One region of the Mediterraneibacter gnavus ATCC 29149 genome, then DNA from elsewhere that is predicted to be linked to it. Evidence: predicted binding sites of a transcription regulator. Region 1 holds the regulator's gene; the other holds the start of a gene.
What was found. Region 1 encodes HrcA, which represses chaperone genes, less so after heat shock. Its sites were predicted from a motif close to TGTTAGCACTCNNNNNNNNNGAGTGCTAACA; they were not measured.
Positions count from the first base shown of each region.

Region 2: the regulator HrcA is predicted to act here: its motif matches at 3,689-3,719, upstream of FXV78_RS10535 (co-chaperone GroES).

Region 1 covers NZ_CP043051.1:2,648,558-2,655,999, reverse strand. The annotation lists gene dnaK (molecular chaperone DnaK) at 1-1,129, opposite strand, end outside; gene grpE (nucleotide exchange factor GrpE) at 1,146-1,775, opposite strand; gene hrcA (heat-inducible transcriptional repressor HrcA) at 1,802-2,851, opposite strand; gene FXV78_RS13135 (hypothetical protein) at 3,032-3,586, opposite strand; gene FXV78_RS13130 (HAMP domain-containing sensor histidine kinase) at 3,583-4,668, opposite strand; gene FXV78_RS13125 (response regulator transcription factor) at 4,665-5,336, opposite strand; gene FXV78_RS13120 (hypothetical protein) at 5,500-5,679, opposite strand; gene hemW (radical SAM family heme chaperone HemW) at 5,787-6,944, opposite strand; gene FXV78_RS13110 (hypothetical protein) at 7,004-7,225, opposite strand.
Region 2 covers NZ_CP043051.1:2,143,700-2,151,141, forward strand. The annotation lists gene FXV78_RS10510 (helix-turn-helix domain-containing protein) at 107-304, shown strand; gene FXV78_RS10515 (hypothetical protein) at 326-1,012, shown strand; gene FXV78_RS10520 (IS30 family transposase) at 1,102-2,163, shown strand; gene codY (GTP-sensing pleiotropic transcriptional regulator CodY) at 2,433-3,212, shown strand; gene FXV78_RS10530 (hypothetical protein) at 3,295-3,621, shown strand; gene FXV78_RS10535 (co-chaperone GroES) at 3,745-4,029, shown strand; gene groL (chaperonin GroEL) at 4,092-5,714, shown strand; gene guaB (IMP dehydrogenase) at 6,001-7,442, shown strand, end outside.

The DNA of each region.
Region 1 (7,442 bases):
TTGTCTCGATAGACAGTGACAGTGGAGTTACGTCCAGAAGAAGGATATCTCCTGCACCTGCATCTCCTGCAAGTTTACCACCCTGAACAGATGCTCCTAAAGCAACACATTCATCCGGGTTCAAGGATTTGCTAGGCTCTTTTCCTGTGAGGCGTTTTACTTCTTCCTGTACTGCCGGAATACGTGTAGAACCACCTACAAGAAGTACCTGACCTAATTCTGCTGCTGTGATTCCTGCATCAGAAAGCGCACGTGTTACTGGCTCTGCTGTTTTTTCAACAAGATCATGTGTCAGCTCGTCAAATTTTGCTCTTGTCAGGTTCATATCAAAATGCTTCGGTCCTTCAGCTGTTGCTGTGATGAACGGAAGGTTGATGTTTGTTGTTGTTGCAGAAGAAAGTTCTTTTTTCGCTTTCTCTGCTGCTTCTTTCAGTCTCTGAAGAGCCATCTTGTCTGTTGACAAGTCTACTCCTTCTTTTGCCTTGAAATCAGCCAGCATATAGTCTGTGATCTTCTGGTCAAAGTCATCTCCACCAAGTCTGTTGTTACCTGCTGTAGATAATACTTCAATAACTCCGTCTCCGATCTCAATGATGGAAACGTCGAATGTACCACCACCAAGGTCATATACCATGATCTTCTGCTCTTTTTCGTTGTCAAGTCCATAAGCAAGTGCTGCTGCTGTTGGCTCGTTGATGATACGTTTTACATCCAGACCTGCGATCTTACCTGCATCCTTTGTTGCCTGACGCTGTGCATCGTTGAAATAAGCCGGCACTGTAATAACTGCTTCTGTTACTTTCTCTCCAAGATATCCTTCTGCGTCTGCTTTCAGTTTCTGAAGGATCATTGCAGAAATCTCCTGTGGAGAATATTTTTTATCATCGATCGCTACTTTATAATCTGTACCCATCTCTCTTTTGATAGAAGAGATTGTCTTGTCTGCATTGGTAACTGCCTGACGTTTTGCAGGCTCTCCTACCAGACGTTCTCCTGTTTTTGTAAATGCAACTACAGATGGTGTTGTTCTTGCTCCTTCTGTGTTGGCGATAACTGTTGGCTGTCCACCTTCCATAACAGCTACACAGCTGTTTGTTGTTCCTAAATCAATACCAATGATTTTTCCCATGATTATTTCCTCCTTATTAGTTTGCCACTTTTACCATACTATGTCTTACTACACTGTCTCTGTACAGATAACCCTTCTGGAATTCTTCTGTAATGATATTCTCTCCAACTTCTTCATCTTCTACATGCATCACTGCATTGTGAAAATCCGGATCAAATTCCTGGCCAACCGCTTCAATCGGTTTTACGCCAATCTCTTCGAGTGTAGTCATCAGCTGTTTGTAAATCTTCTCCATTCCTTCTGCAAACGGGTTGGACTTTTCTTCCTCCGGTACAGCTGCGATTCCTCTTTCGAAGTTATCCACAACCGGAAGAATCTTTTCTATGATATCTTTCGCACCGATTTCGTACATCTGAGATTTTTCTTTTTCTGTACGCTTGCGGAAGTTATCAAACTCTGCCATCTGACGAGTGAGTCTGTCAGTCAGTTCCTCAATTTTCTCGTCTTTTTTATCTTTTTTATTCTTTCTGCCAAACTTCTTCATGAAACCGGATCCCTCTTCAGAACCCTCCGTTTCTTCTGTTGGCTCTGCAGCCTCTTCAGCTGCTTCTTCCACAGTCTCTTCTGTGTCCTGTTCTTCGGCCTCTTTGTAAGCTTTGGCTTTTGCTTCTTCCACCGCTTCTTTGACCATCTCTTCTTTACTCATATTCTCTGCCACCAGCAATCACCTTCCTATTCTTCCGGGTCTTTATAATAAATTGCATCCAACTCGCTCTGCAGAGTTTTCAGCGTCTTCATGACATGTTCGTAATCCATACGCTTGGGACCGATGATACCGATCGTACCTTTCATGCCTTCTCCCAATTCGTAGGTTGCTGTTACGACGCTGCAGTCTTTCATTGTCTTGACCGGAGTCTCATCCCCAATGTAGACCTGAATCCCGTGATTTTCTTCACTTGCCAGTGTCTCTGTCACCAGATCCGCCAGCTGCTGCTTCTCTTCAAATGCACTGATAATCTCCTGAGCACTCTGCTTATCGCTCAGCTCCGGATATTTGAAAATGTTCGTCGCACCACTCGTGTAGATCTCCATATCATCATCTACATGAATAATCTCCGCCACGGCATCCAGCACATCACTGATCACCCGGCTGTGGATTCCTGCCTGCTCCTTCAATCGTGCGATCAGACCAAGATTGATCTGTTCGATCGACATGCCGTTGAGTGTTGTATTCAAAAGCATATTCAGCTTCAGAAGCGTCTCACTGGCAAGCACCTCACCAACCTGTATGATCTTGTTCTTGATCACGTTTCCATTCATCACGATCACTGCCACAATCTGTTCCTGATCCACCTGTGAAAGCTGAATGAACTTCAATGTGTTCCGGCTGTTCACAGGAGCGGAAACCATCGTTGCATAATTGGTATTCACAGCAAGCACTTTCGCAGCCTGCTTCAGCACCTGATCCACTTTATCGGATTTTTCAAGCATCGTGTTACGCAACTCTGTAATCTCGTGCTCCTTCTCCTCCATCAGCATATCCACATATAAGCGGTAGCCTTTGTCGGAAGGAATCCTTCCTGCCGAAGTGTGCGGCTGGAAAATGTATCCCAGATCCTCCAGATCAGCCATCTCGTTGCGTATCGTCGCAGAACTCAAATTCAAATCCGTGTATTTGGAAAGTGTTCGGGAACCAACAGGCTCTCCGGTCTCCAGATAGTTTTGGATAATCGCTTTTAAAATCGTGAGCTTACGCTCGCCAAGTTCTGTATTCAATCCCATCAGACCTTCCTTTCTCTCACCTGAGGTTTTTCTTATTAGCACTCCTTTGTTTTGAGTGCTAACACCTTCCGTATATTAAGATAGCACCATGGTCTGTATTTGTCAACCATGTTTATATATTCTTTATACTTTTTATATTTCCCCTTGTTTCCAATTTATAACCCTGTACTTTTTTCACTTCTAATACAACAGCTTATTTCCTTTTTCGCAAATCTCATAAATCTCATCATACTTCGCTTCGATCATCGGCGTCAGTTTTTCCGTCTGGTTTCTCACAATTTTCTTATAAAGGAAATACGGCAGGATCCATCCCAGAAATCCGGGAATCGCAAAAATAATACACAAAAGGATTTTCGGCGGAACTGCTGTCACCGCAAACGTAGAACATGCAATAAAAGCAGTTCCGATCACTCCTGCTGCCAGCGCCCATATTGTCGCTTTCGATGTCTTACTGTTTTCCAGCGACTGAATTTCCCGGACACAGGCTTCAAAGTTTCGCTGCAGCCTTGTAAGCTCCGTTTTATTTACAATTTTCCGATCACGTTTCAATCGCAGAGTCATCATCTTCTCCGCCCCCGGATGACGACTCTGGCTGCTCTGCGGCAGATTGTCATTCGGTTCCCACCCAAAATTCTCATATCCATCTAACAAAAAGGAGGCCTGACTGCTGTTTGCACTCACTTCTTTATATTCATATGCCACAAAATTTCTCTGTGGCTTTTCTGTCTTTTTCATAACTGACCAAACTCCTTTCCCGCCATGGGCAGTGTCACAATAAACGTACTGCCCTGTTTTTCTTCGCTTAAGACCTGAATCTCCCCATCCATAAGCTCCAGCACCCGTTTTACCATTGCCATCCCCAGTCCGTTTCCCTCTTTGGAATGAGATGTGTCTCCCTGATAAAATTTATCAAATATATGTTTCATGGTATTTTTGCTCATACCACAGCCGGTATCCGATACAGAAATTGTCACCCCCTGCTCATCCGACAGCTGACGAACCGTGATCACACCACCCAGCTCGGTAAACTTGACCGCATTAGACAACAGATTATTCCACACCAGTTCCATCAGATCCTGATCCGCATAAATTTCTGCCCGATCCTCCATTTCTACTTCCATCTCGATCTCTTTTTTCTCCCAGGCAGATTCATATTGCAGAATGCAGTCACATAACTGTCTGCACACATCATACACTTCTGCCTCCGGCTGTATTTTCTGGTTTTCCAGCTTATTCAGCTTTAAAATATTGCTGATCAGATCAGACAGGCGCGTTGCTGTATTTTCAATGGCTTCCCCATATTCTCTGCGCTGTTCCTCCGACAACGCATCCCTCTGCAAAAGTTCCGCATAATTTTTAATAATAGAAAGCGGTGTTTTCATCTCATGAGAAACATTTGACACAAAATCTGTTTTCAGCGTTTCAATGCTCCCTAGTTCTTCCACCATCTTATTAAAATCCAGAATCATGACATCCAGATAATCCCGTTTCTCCATTGTATGAAATGTAGGTACATAGACGGAAAAATCTCCGTTCGCCACTTTTCTGGTAGCCTCTGCCATTTTATACAGTGGTTCTTCGTAGGTTCTTTTTACCTTCCATCTGGTAAACAGCGTCAGTCCCATGGCAACCATTCCCCAGTAACACATCGGCACCACGGTCATCACCGCTTTATTCCAGCCTGCCGAATTCATAAACACGATCAGTCCGGTATGTATCCCCGACATCAGAAACAGAACCCCAATATAGATTCCAAATAAAGAAACCGGAAATAAACTTTGCTTTACTTTTCCCCTTTGTTCCTCTCGTTCTTTCATTGCAGCACCACCTTGTATCCAAGCCCGCGGACTGTCACAATCTTAAATCCGTCACAGGCTGACAGTTTATCTCTGAGTTTTGTAACATAAACATCCACAGCCCTCAGACTGGTATCTGTCTCCACACCCCAGAACTCGTCCATGAGCTGCGCTCTGGAAAACGTTTTTTTCGGATAAGACAAAAGCTTGTAAATAATATTAAATTCTCTTGTAGTAAGACTGATCTCTTCTCCGTCAATTTCTGCACTCATAGCATCCGCATCCAGTATCAGATTTCCCACCGTAATTTTTCTTTCCATCTCTATATTTGCCCTGCGAAGCAATGCCCTTACACGAAGAAGCAGTTCATCCAGTTCTATCGGCTTTACCATATAGTCGTCGATCCCGAGCTGAAACCCTTTCCGCTTGGAAGGCAGATCATCTTTTGCCGACATAAACAGGATCGGAATCGTCTCATTTATCCGGCGAACTGTCCCGGCAAACTCAAACCCGTCAATCTCCGGCATCATAATATCAGAAATAATCAGCTGGTACACCGTATGATACATTTCCTCATATGCCGCAGCTGCCGACAGACACCCCTTCGCCTGAAAACCACTGTCATTCAGATAGGTACATACAATCTGATTTAATTTTTCATCATCTTCCACTACAAGTATACGAATCATTTTTATCTTCTCCTTTTGTATCTCTTCCCATTTTCCTAAAATACAGGACGATCCTAACACATTTTTGTTTTCGTTTTGTTTGTGAATTATGTACAAATTGTAAACAAAAAACAAGGTGCGGTCAATTTTTTCTTCTGACGCACCTGTTTCTGACTCTTTTATTTTAAAGATTTGATAAATTAAATGAGACAAAGTAAATCCACAACTCCTTTGCAATCTCTGGTGCTGCATAACTCCATGCAATACTCATGCACATCCCGATTCCAACTGTACCAATCATTGCAATCAATACTGTAGCTATCGTCTTTTTGGACACTCTGCCTGCCTTGTTCTTTTCTTTCATATTCTCATACCAGCCTTTCTTTGTTTGATGGTATGAGAATAGCACTCTTTTGTTTATCCAATGTTTGATATTTGTTTCTGAATTATTAAAAGCTTCAAAATCTTTTCCTACAGCAGAAATTCGCAGAACACATAATTGCTGACATCAATCCCTCTTTTTGTCAGCCGGATTTTATCCTCTTTCACTTCTAACATTTTTTCCTGCTCCAGTTTTTCAATCACGTCTCCGTAGATTTCTTCTATCGTATTTCCAAAACAGTTCTCAAACTGGGTTCCGGAGATTCCCTGCATTCTTCGAAGTCCCAGAAACATAAATTCTTCCATGGCATCTTCCTTTGTCAGCACTTCGATTTCTTCCCGCAGATCTTCTCCTGATCCTATTCTTTCTATATAAGAGATCATATCTGTACAAAGATGGTACCTGGTATTGGAAATAAAAGACGAGGCTCCCAGACCGATCCCTAAATACTCTACTCTGCTCCAATACCCCAGATTGTGTCTGCACTCTTTTCCTTCCCGTGCATAATTGGAAATCTCATAGCGATGAAATCCATATTCTTCCAGAATTCCCTCTGTCCGCTCATACATCTGCCGCTCTGCATCTTCATCCGGAAGAGGCGGATATTTCTCCTGATCTGTCTGTCCTTTTCCATACCACTGATAAAATCGGGTTCCTTCCTCAATGATCAGACTGTACGCAGAAATATGCTCCGGATGTAATTCTGCCACCGTACGAAGGGTGTGCTCCCAGCTTTTTACGGTCTGTCCGGGAATGGCTGAGATGAGATCAATGTTGATATTATCAAATCCTGCCTGCCGTGCCATGTCATAGGATTCCCGAAATTCTTCATACGTATGGATTCGTCCCAGCATTTTCAGTTCCTCATTGTTGACAGACTGTAATCCGAAACTGATCCTGTTGATTCCCGCCTGTTTCCATCCTTCTAGTTTTTCTTCCGTCACAGTTCCCGGATTTGCTTCGATTGTAATCTCCGCATCCCTGTCGATGGTAAATACCTGTCTCAGCATTTTAAAAATCTCACCCATCTGTTCACACGACAAAATGGACGGAGTTCCTCCGCCCACAAAAACAGAAGATACCTGGTAAGATGAAGCAACCTCGCGGTATCTTTGTATTTCTTTTTTTAATGCATCCACATACTCCGCTTTGGCTGCATCATTTGCCGGTGCAGACAAAAAGTCGCAATAGGCACATTTCTGTACGCAAAACGGAATGTGGATATATAATTCTAATTTCTGCATCATACGATCCTCTCTCTTATTGATAGGTACAGTATAATACAATCTGTTTTTGCTGTATACCTTTATCCCACAGAAAAAACAGTCAAAATGATCAGAAAATTTTCTCCATTTGCCTCCGGGAAATGGTAAAAATGACTTTCCGGAACAACTGCCTCCCACTCTTTGGTTGCTTCTGAAGGCTCTGGTCTTCTGCTGATATTCACCTGCTCCCGATCCCTCGGTGTCTCAAAATATGAGAACAGCAGATTTTCATGCAGAGAAATCATCTGATAACGATCCCCCACGAGAAGACCTTCCCGCACAATCGACTGGTGATGACCAACATAGGAGCTTACCTTCTACGGATATAAAACTGCAATTCGTCCGCACCGTGCTTCCGGCGTTTTTTTTCCGCTTCCACACCTCCACGGATTTCGGCTCATCGAACCAGAAGACCGGATACATATACAGCCAGCGGCGTTTTGTATTTCCCCCGCCTTTTACGGATGGCCACACCTCCAA
Region 2 (7,442 bases), 500 kb from region 1:
GAGTAAAGAGTATGCTTTTGAAATTAGGAGTATTTTTAGTAGCAGTAGGACTTGTAAAGCTGCTTATTGCTTTCATTTTGAGAGCAAAAGAAAAGAGAGGTAAGGCATGAATTTAGGCGAGAACATAAGAAAAGCACGGAAAGCGGCGGGCGTTTCACAGTCGGAACTTGCGGAACGCCTGCAAGTCCACCAGAAAGATATAAGCAGGTGGGAGAATGGGGCGCACGCACCGACAATAGAAATGTTTGCGAAAATATGCAGAGAGCTTAACGCCTCTGCTGATGAAATTTTAGAATTGAAGTAGATACGAAAGCGAGGGCTTACTATGACAAAGAAAAAGGTAATTTTATTGGTAGTGGCTGCATTATTTGCAGTAAGTGGCTTAACGGCGCTGCCGTCTGGAAATATAACAGGTGGGGTGGGCTGCATTGTGGTTGCGGCAGTATGTGCCTATTTTGGACTGAAAAAGAAAAGCGCAGGAAAAGAAAACGAAAACAGAACGCCTGCGCCTGCCGCTGCATCTGGTGGCAGAGTTTTAGATACAATCAGAACGAAAGTAGTAGGCGTGACGTTCAATAATGAGGACGGAGAAAACAGGCAGGATATTTTAAGCAGAATGTCCGGCAGTGAAGATATTACAGTAGAAAAGTATACATACAACGGAGAGCCTGCCGCATACGTAAAGTGGGGCGATAAGGTAATAGGCAATCTATCGGCAGAGCTGGCGGGGGACTTAGCGAGAAAGTACCCGAAAGCCCGCTACACCGCAGAAATACTGGAAATTTCTGGGGGGGGGGGGGTACAGACGTTCGGGTGCAATATAGAGCTTGACGTAATCGAGGACGCAACGCCCAGCGTAAGCCAGCATACGGGAGAAACTACAGTATATGTAGACCGTAGCAACAAAAAATACCATAGTAAGCCTAACTGTTCGGGAATGAAAAACCCAAAGAGCATACCGCTAAGCCAAGCAAAGAAGAAATACACCGCTTGTAAAAAGTGTTGTAAATAGGTAAAGGCATAAGCCGCAGACTTGTAAAAGAGTTTGCGGCTTTTCGTCGTATATGGGGAAAGAACAGGAACGAAAGAGAGGTAGCAGAAATGGCGAATAAGAAAGGCAGCCGACAGCTGACATGGACAGACCGTATAAGTATTGAGGCATTGAAAAAAGCAGGGCATAGCGTGATAGAGATAGCAGAACAGCTGGGCGTACACCGCAGCACTATATACAATGAGCTTAAGAGAGGGGAATATATGCACAGAAATAGCGACTATACAGAAACATTAAGTTATAGCCCAAACAAGGCACAAATGAAAGCAGAGGAAAATTTAAAGGCAAGGGGTACACAACTTAAAATAGGAAACGATATTGCATACGCTAATTATATAGAGGATAAAATAGTAAATGAAGATTACAGCCCAGCTGCGGTACTGGGAGAATTGAAAGCACAGGGGAAAGAGGGGGACTTTTCCGTAACAGTATGCGTAACGACCTTATACAGCTATATTGATAAGGGTATTTTCCTTAAGCTGTCTAATAAGAATTTGCCAGTAAAGAAGAATAAGAAGAGAAATTATAAGAAAGTACAGAGGCAACAGAAAAGGGCGGCAGCAGGAGAGAGTATAGACAAACGCCCGAAAGAGATAGATACACGGGAAGAGTTCGGAAACTGGGAAATGGACAGCGTTTTAGGTAAGCGGGGAAAGTCAAAAAATACCTTGCTGGTACTGACAGAGCGGAAAACCAGAAACGAGATTATATTTAAACTGCCAGACCATACAGACGAGGCAGTAGTAGCGGCACTGGATAGATTAGAAAGAAAATGGGGCGCTGATATGTTTAAGCGGGTATTTAAGACAATCACAGTAGACAACGGCAGCGAGTTTGCAGATGCAGAGGGCTTACAGCGTTCTATTATCAACGAGGGAGAAAAGCGGACAAAGGTATATTACTGCCACCCTTATAGTAGCTGGGAACGTGGCACGAATGAGGTAACAAATAAGATGATACGCCGGAAGATACCGAAAGGCACAAATTTTGACGACAGGACAGAGGAAGAGGTAGAGAGTATAGAGAACTGGATAAACGGATACCCACGCAAAATACATGGCTACCATTCAGCGGGGGAATTATTCAAGGAAGAGGTAAAGCAGCTTGCATAACAACGGATACAGGGAGCGTGAGAGGCTGGCAGCAGTGGCAGCCTTACTACTGCGCTGTCTAAAAGTGAAAATACACAATAAAACAGGCTGCGTATTGTGCAAAACGGCAAAACGATAAAAACATGAAAAAATGTCGAATTTAATGTTGACATTTTTAAACAAGAGGAAATTGCAACAATTTCATTGAAAATTCGTGAATTGTATGATAACATGAGGGTGTCTATTGAATAGGAACGAGTTGTATATACAATTAAGTCTGGAGGAGACGGATGAGCGTACAGTTATTAGATAAGACAAGAAAAATAAATAAATTATTGCATAATAATAATTCCAGCAAAGTGGTGTTTAATGATATTTGTGCTGTCCTCACAGAGATCCTGAACTCCAATGTCCTGGTAGTCAGTAAAAAAGGAAAGATCCTCGGAGTCAGCAAAAGTGCGCATGTAGATGCAATCAATGAACTGATTGTAGAGTCTGTGGGAGCGCATATCGATGAGATGCTCAATGAGCGTCTGCTCAATGTACTTTCTACCAAAGAGAATGTGAATTTGGAGACACTTGGTTTTTCATCGGAAAAAGTGCAGGGATATCAGGCAATTATCGTCCCCATTGATATTGCGGGAGAACGCCTTGGAACACTCTTTATTTATAAGCAGAATGAGTTGTATTCCATTGATGATATCATCTTAAGTGAGTATGGGACAGCAGTTGTCGGACTGGAGATGCTCCGGTCTGTGAATGAGGAGAGTGCAGAGGAGACGAGAAAGGAACATATCGTACAGTCAGCGATCAGCACACTTTCATTCTCTGAACTGGAGGCGATCATTCATATTTTTGAAGAGTTGGATGGAACAGAGGGAATTCTGGTGGCAAGCAAGATTGCAGACCGTGTAGGAATCACAAGATCCGTGATCGTCAATGCACTTCGAAAATTTGAGAGTGCCGGAGTGATCGAATCCCGTTCCTCCGGAATGAAGGGAACATACATTAAGGTGTTGAATGACTATGTCTTTACCGAATTGGAAAAGATCAAAAAAGAACGTTTGTAAAAATCGTACAGAAGATAAAAGGGTATCAGCAAGCTGATGCCCTTTCTCTGACTACAGGTAAGAAGAGCAGGAGGAAAAGAACATGTATGAAGGCAATGCAGTAGATCTTCAGATGGAGAAAGTGATCGCGGCAGATGCGATCCTGGATGATGAGACACATCACTGTCAGGTTTTTCGTTATGATATGGAAGAGGATTACATATACTTACAATTAAAGGAGGACGATCTGACAGCAATCTCGCTGGATGCAAAGTATCAGTGCTATATTTCCACAAGGACAGAGCTTTTGTTCTGCACGGGCGTGGTACAGGAGCGATATCAGTGTGAACACGGGAAAATTTTGGTCTTTCATATTGAGAATGGATTCTATACAATTTCGGATATGAAAGGACCTGTAAAAAGAAAATAAACTAAATATAAAATTTTTGAATCTCTGTTGACAAATAGAAAACAGAGTGCTATTTTATATTCATGAGGTTTAGCACTCGATATGAACGAGTGCTAATAACGTATAAAATAAGGAGGATTTACCATGAAATTAGTACCATTAGGCGATAAAATCGTATTAAAGCAATTAGAAGCAGAAGAGACAACAAAGTCAGGAATCGTTTTGCCTGGTCAGGCAAAAGAAAAACCACAGGAAGCAGAGGTAATTGCAGTCGGACCTGGTGGAATGGTAGACGGGAAAGAAGTGACAATGCAGGTAGCTGTAGGAGATAAAGTAATCTATTCCAAATATGCAGGAACAGATGTAGAGCTGGATGGAGAAGAGTACATTATCGTAAAACAGAATGATATCCTTGCAGTTGTAAAATAGAAGAAAGAGACAATTTTTTGGAAACAGTCAACAGACGAAGTATAACAGGAGTGTGAATGAAAATGGCAAAGGAAATTAAATATGGAGCAGAGGCAAGAGCCGCTCTGGAAAAAGGTGTAAACCAGCTTGCAGATACTGTAAGAGTAACTTTGGGACCAAAAGGAAGAAACGTTGTTCTGGATAAATCGTTCGGAACACCATTGATCACAAATGACGGTGTGACGATCGCAAAAGAAATCGAACTGGAAGATGGATTTGAAAATATGGGAGCACAGCTCATCCGTGAAGTTGCAGCGAAGACAAACGATGTGGCCGGAGACGGAACAACAACAGCGACTGTTCTGGCACAGGCAATGGTAAATGAAGGAATGAAGAACCTTGCAGCAGGAGCAAACCCGATCGTACTGCGTAAAGGTATGAAAAAAGCGACAGATGCAGCAGTGGAAGCAATTGCAAATATGAGCCGTCAGGTAACAGGAAAAGACCAGATCGCAAAAGTTGCAGCAGTATCTTCCGGTGATGAAGCGGTTGGAAATATGGTTGCAGATGCAATGGAGAAAGTTTCCAAAGATGGTGTTATCACGATCGAAGAATCCAAGACAATGCAGACAGAGCTGGATCTGGTAGAAGGTATGCAGTTTGACCGCGGATATATTTCTGCATATATGGCGACAGATATGGAGAAGATGGAAGCAGTTCTGGATGATCCGTACATCCTGATCACAGATAAGAAGATTTCCAATATTCAGGATCTCCTTCCATTGCTGGAGCAGATCGTACAGTCAGGAGCAAGACTTCTGATCATTGCAGAGGATATTGAAGGAGAAGCTCTTACAACTCTGATCGTAAACAAACTGCGCGGAACATTTAATGTTGTTGCAGTAAAAGCTCCTGGATACGGAGATAGAAGAAAAGAAATGCTCAATGATATTGCAATCCTGACAGGCGGACAGGTAATTTCCGATGAACTTGGAATGGACCTGAAAGAAGCAACAATGGACCTGCTCGGACGTGCAAAATCTGTAAAAGTTCAGAAAGAGAACACAGTCATTGTTGACGGATGCGGAGATAAGAAAGCAATCGAAGACAGAGTGGCTCAGATCAAAAAACAGATCGAGGAGACAACATCTGAATTTGACAGAGAAAAATTACAGGAAAGACTTGCAAAACTGGCAGGCGGTGTTGCAGTGATTCGTGTGGGAGCAGCGACAGAAACTGAGATGAAAGAAGCAAAACTGCGTATGGAAGATGCACTCAATGCGACAAGAGCAGCAGTAGAGGAAGGTATCATCGCAGGCGGTGGATCTGCATATATCCATGCTTCTAAAGAAGTTGCAAAACTTGCAGAGACTCTGGAAGGTGATGAGAAGACAGGTGCGAATATCATCCTGAAAGCTCTGGAGGCTCCATTGTTCCATATTGCAACAAATGCAGGTCTGGAAGGTGCAGTGATCATCAATAAAGTAAGAGAATCAGAACCTGGAGTCGGATTTGATGCTTACAAAGAAGAATATGTAGATATGGTAAGTGAAGGAATTCTGGATCCTGCCAAAGTGACAAGAAGCGCACTGCAGAATGCAAACAGTGTTGCATCTACTCTGCTGACAACAGAATCTGTTGTTTCTACGATTAAAGAAGAGACACCGGCAATGCCGGCAGCACCTGGTGGAATGGGAATGATGTAATGATAAGAGGTTTCCCGGATATCTGTTTTGATACAGATACCCGGGGCTCTTTTTTTATTTTCGGGATTTCGGCAGTAATAGACAAAAGAATTATAGAAAAACTGAGAAATTATGTAAAAATTATGAATGAGACATTATCTATAAGTATTGCTTAATAATGGGAGTTAAAATAAATCAGGATAAAAATAAATTGTAAGTGGGAATAGGCTTGACAAGTGGTGGGAATTTTTGTACCATAACAGATAATCTATGGACATACATATTAGAGAAAGAGAGGAAATAAATCATGGGAAAAATAATCGGAGAAGGTATTACATTTGACGATGTCCTGTTAGTACCGGCATATTCACAGGTCATTCCAAATCAGGTGGACTTATCCACATATCTGACAAAGACGATTAAACTGAACATTCCGATGATGAGTGCTGGTATGGATACAGTTACTGAGCACCGCATGGCGATCGCCATGGCACGTCAGGGAGGAATCGGTATCATTCATAAAAACATGACGATCGAGCAGCAGGCAGAAGAGGTAGACAAAGTAAAGAGATCAGAGAATGGGGTTATCACAGATCCGTTTTCTCTTTCTCCGGATCATACACTGGCGGACGCCAATGATCTGATGGCAAAATTCAGAATTTCCGGAGTGCCGATCACAGAAGGGAAAAAGCTGGTTGGAATTATTACAAACCGTGATTTGAAATTTGAGGAAGATTTCTCTAAGAAAATAAAAGAATCCATGACTTCAGAAGGGCTGATCACAGCACCGGAAGGAATCACACTGGAAGATGCAAAGAAGATCCTTGCAAAGGCAAGAAAAGAAAAACTTCCGATCGTGGACAAAGATGGAAATTTAAAAGGTCTGATCACGATCAAAGACATTGAGAAACAGATCAAATATCCACTGTCAGCGAAAGACGGTCAGGGAAGACTTCTCTGCGGAGCGGCGATCGGAATCACAGCAAACTGTCTGGAGCGTGTAGAGGCGCTGGTGAATGCGAAGGTAGACGTGATCGTGATGGACTCTGCACATGGACATTCTGAGAATGTTCTGCGCACAGTGCGTATGGTCAAAGAAAAATATCCAAATCTTCCGGTCATTGCAGGAAATGTTGCTACAGGGGAGGCGACAAGAGCCTTGATCGAAGCCGGTGTGGATGCCGTAAAAGTTGGTATCGGACCTGGATCAATCTGTACGACTCGTGTGGTTGCAGGTATCGGTGTACCACAGGTAACAGCTGTTATGGACTGCTATGCAGTGGCAAAAGAGTACGGAATTCCGGTTATCGCAGACGGTGGTATCAAGTATTCCGGAGATATGACAAAGGCGATTGCAGCAGGAGCGAATGTTTGTATGATGGGAAGTATCTTTGCCGGATGTGACGAGAGCCCGGGAACATTTGAATTATACCAGGGAAGAAAATACAAAGTATACCGTGGTATGGGATCTATCGCAGCTATGGAAAACGGAAGCAAGGATCGTTACTTCCAGGCAGATGCAAAGAAATTAGTTCCGGAAGGTGTGGAAGGACGTGTTGCATACAAAGGAACAGTAGAAGATACCGTATTCCAGCTCATGGGAGGCCTCCGTGCAGGAATGGGATACTGCGGAACTGCAAATATTGAGGCACTGAAAGAGAACGGACAGTTTGTTAAGATTTCAGCTGCATCCTTGAAAGAAAGTCATCCACATGACATTCATATTACAAAAGAAGCACCTAACTACAG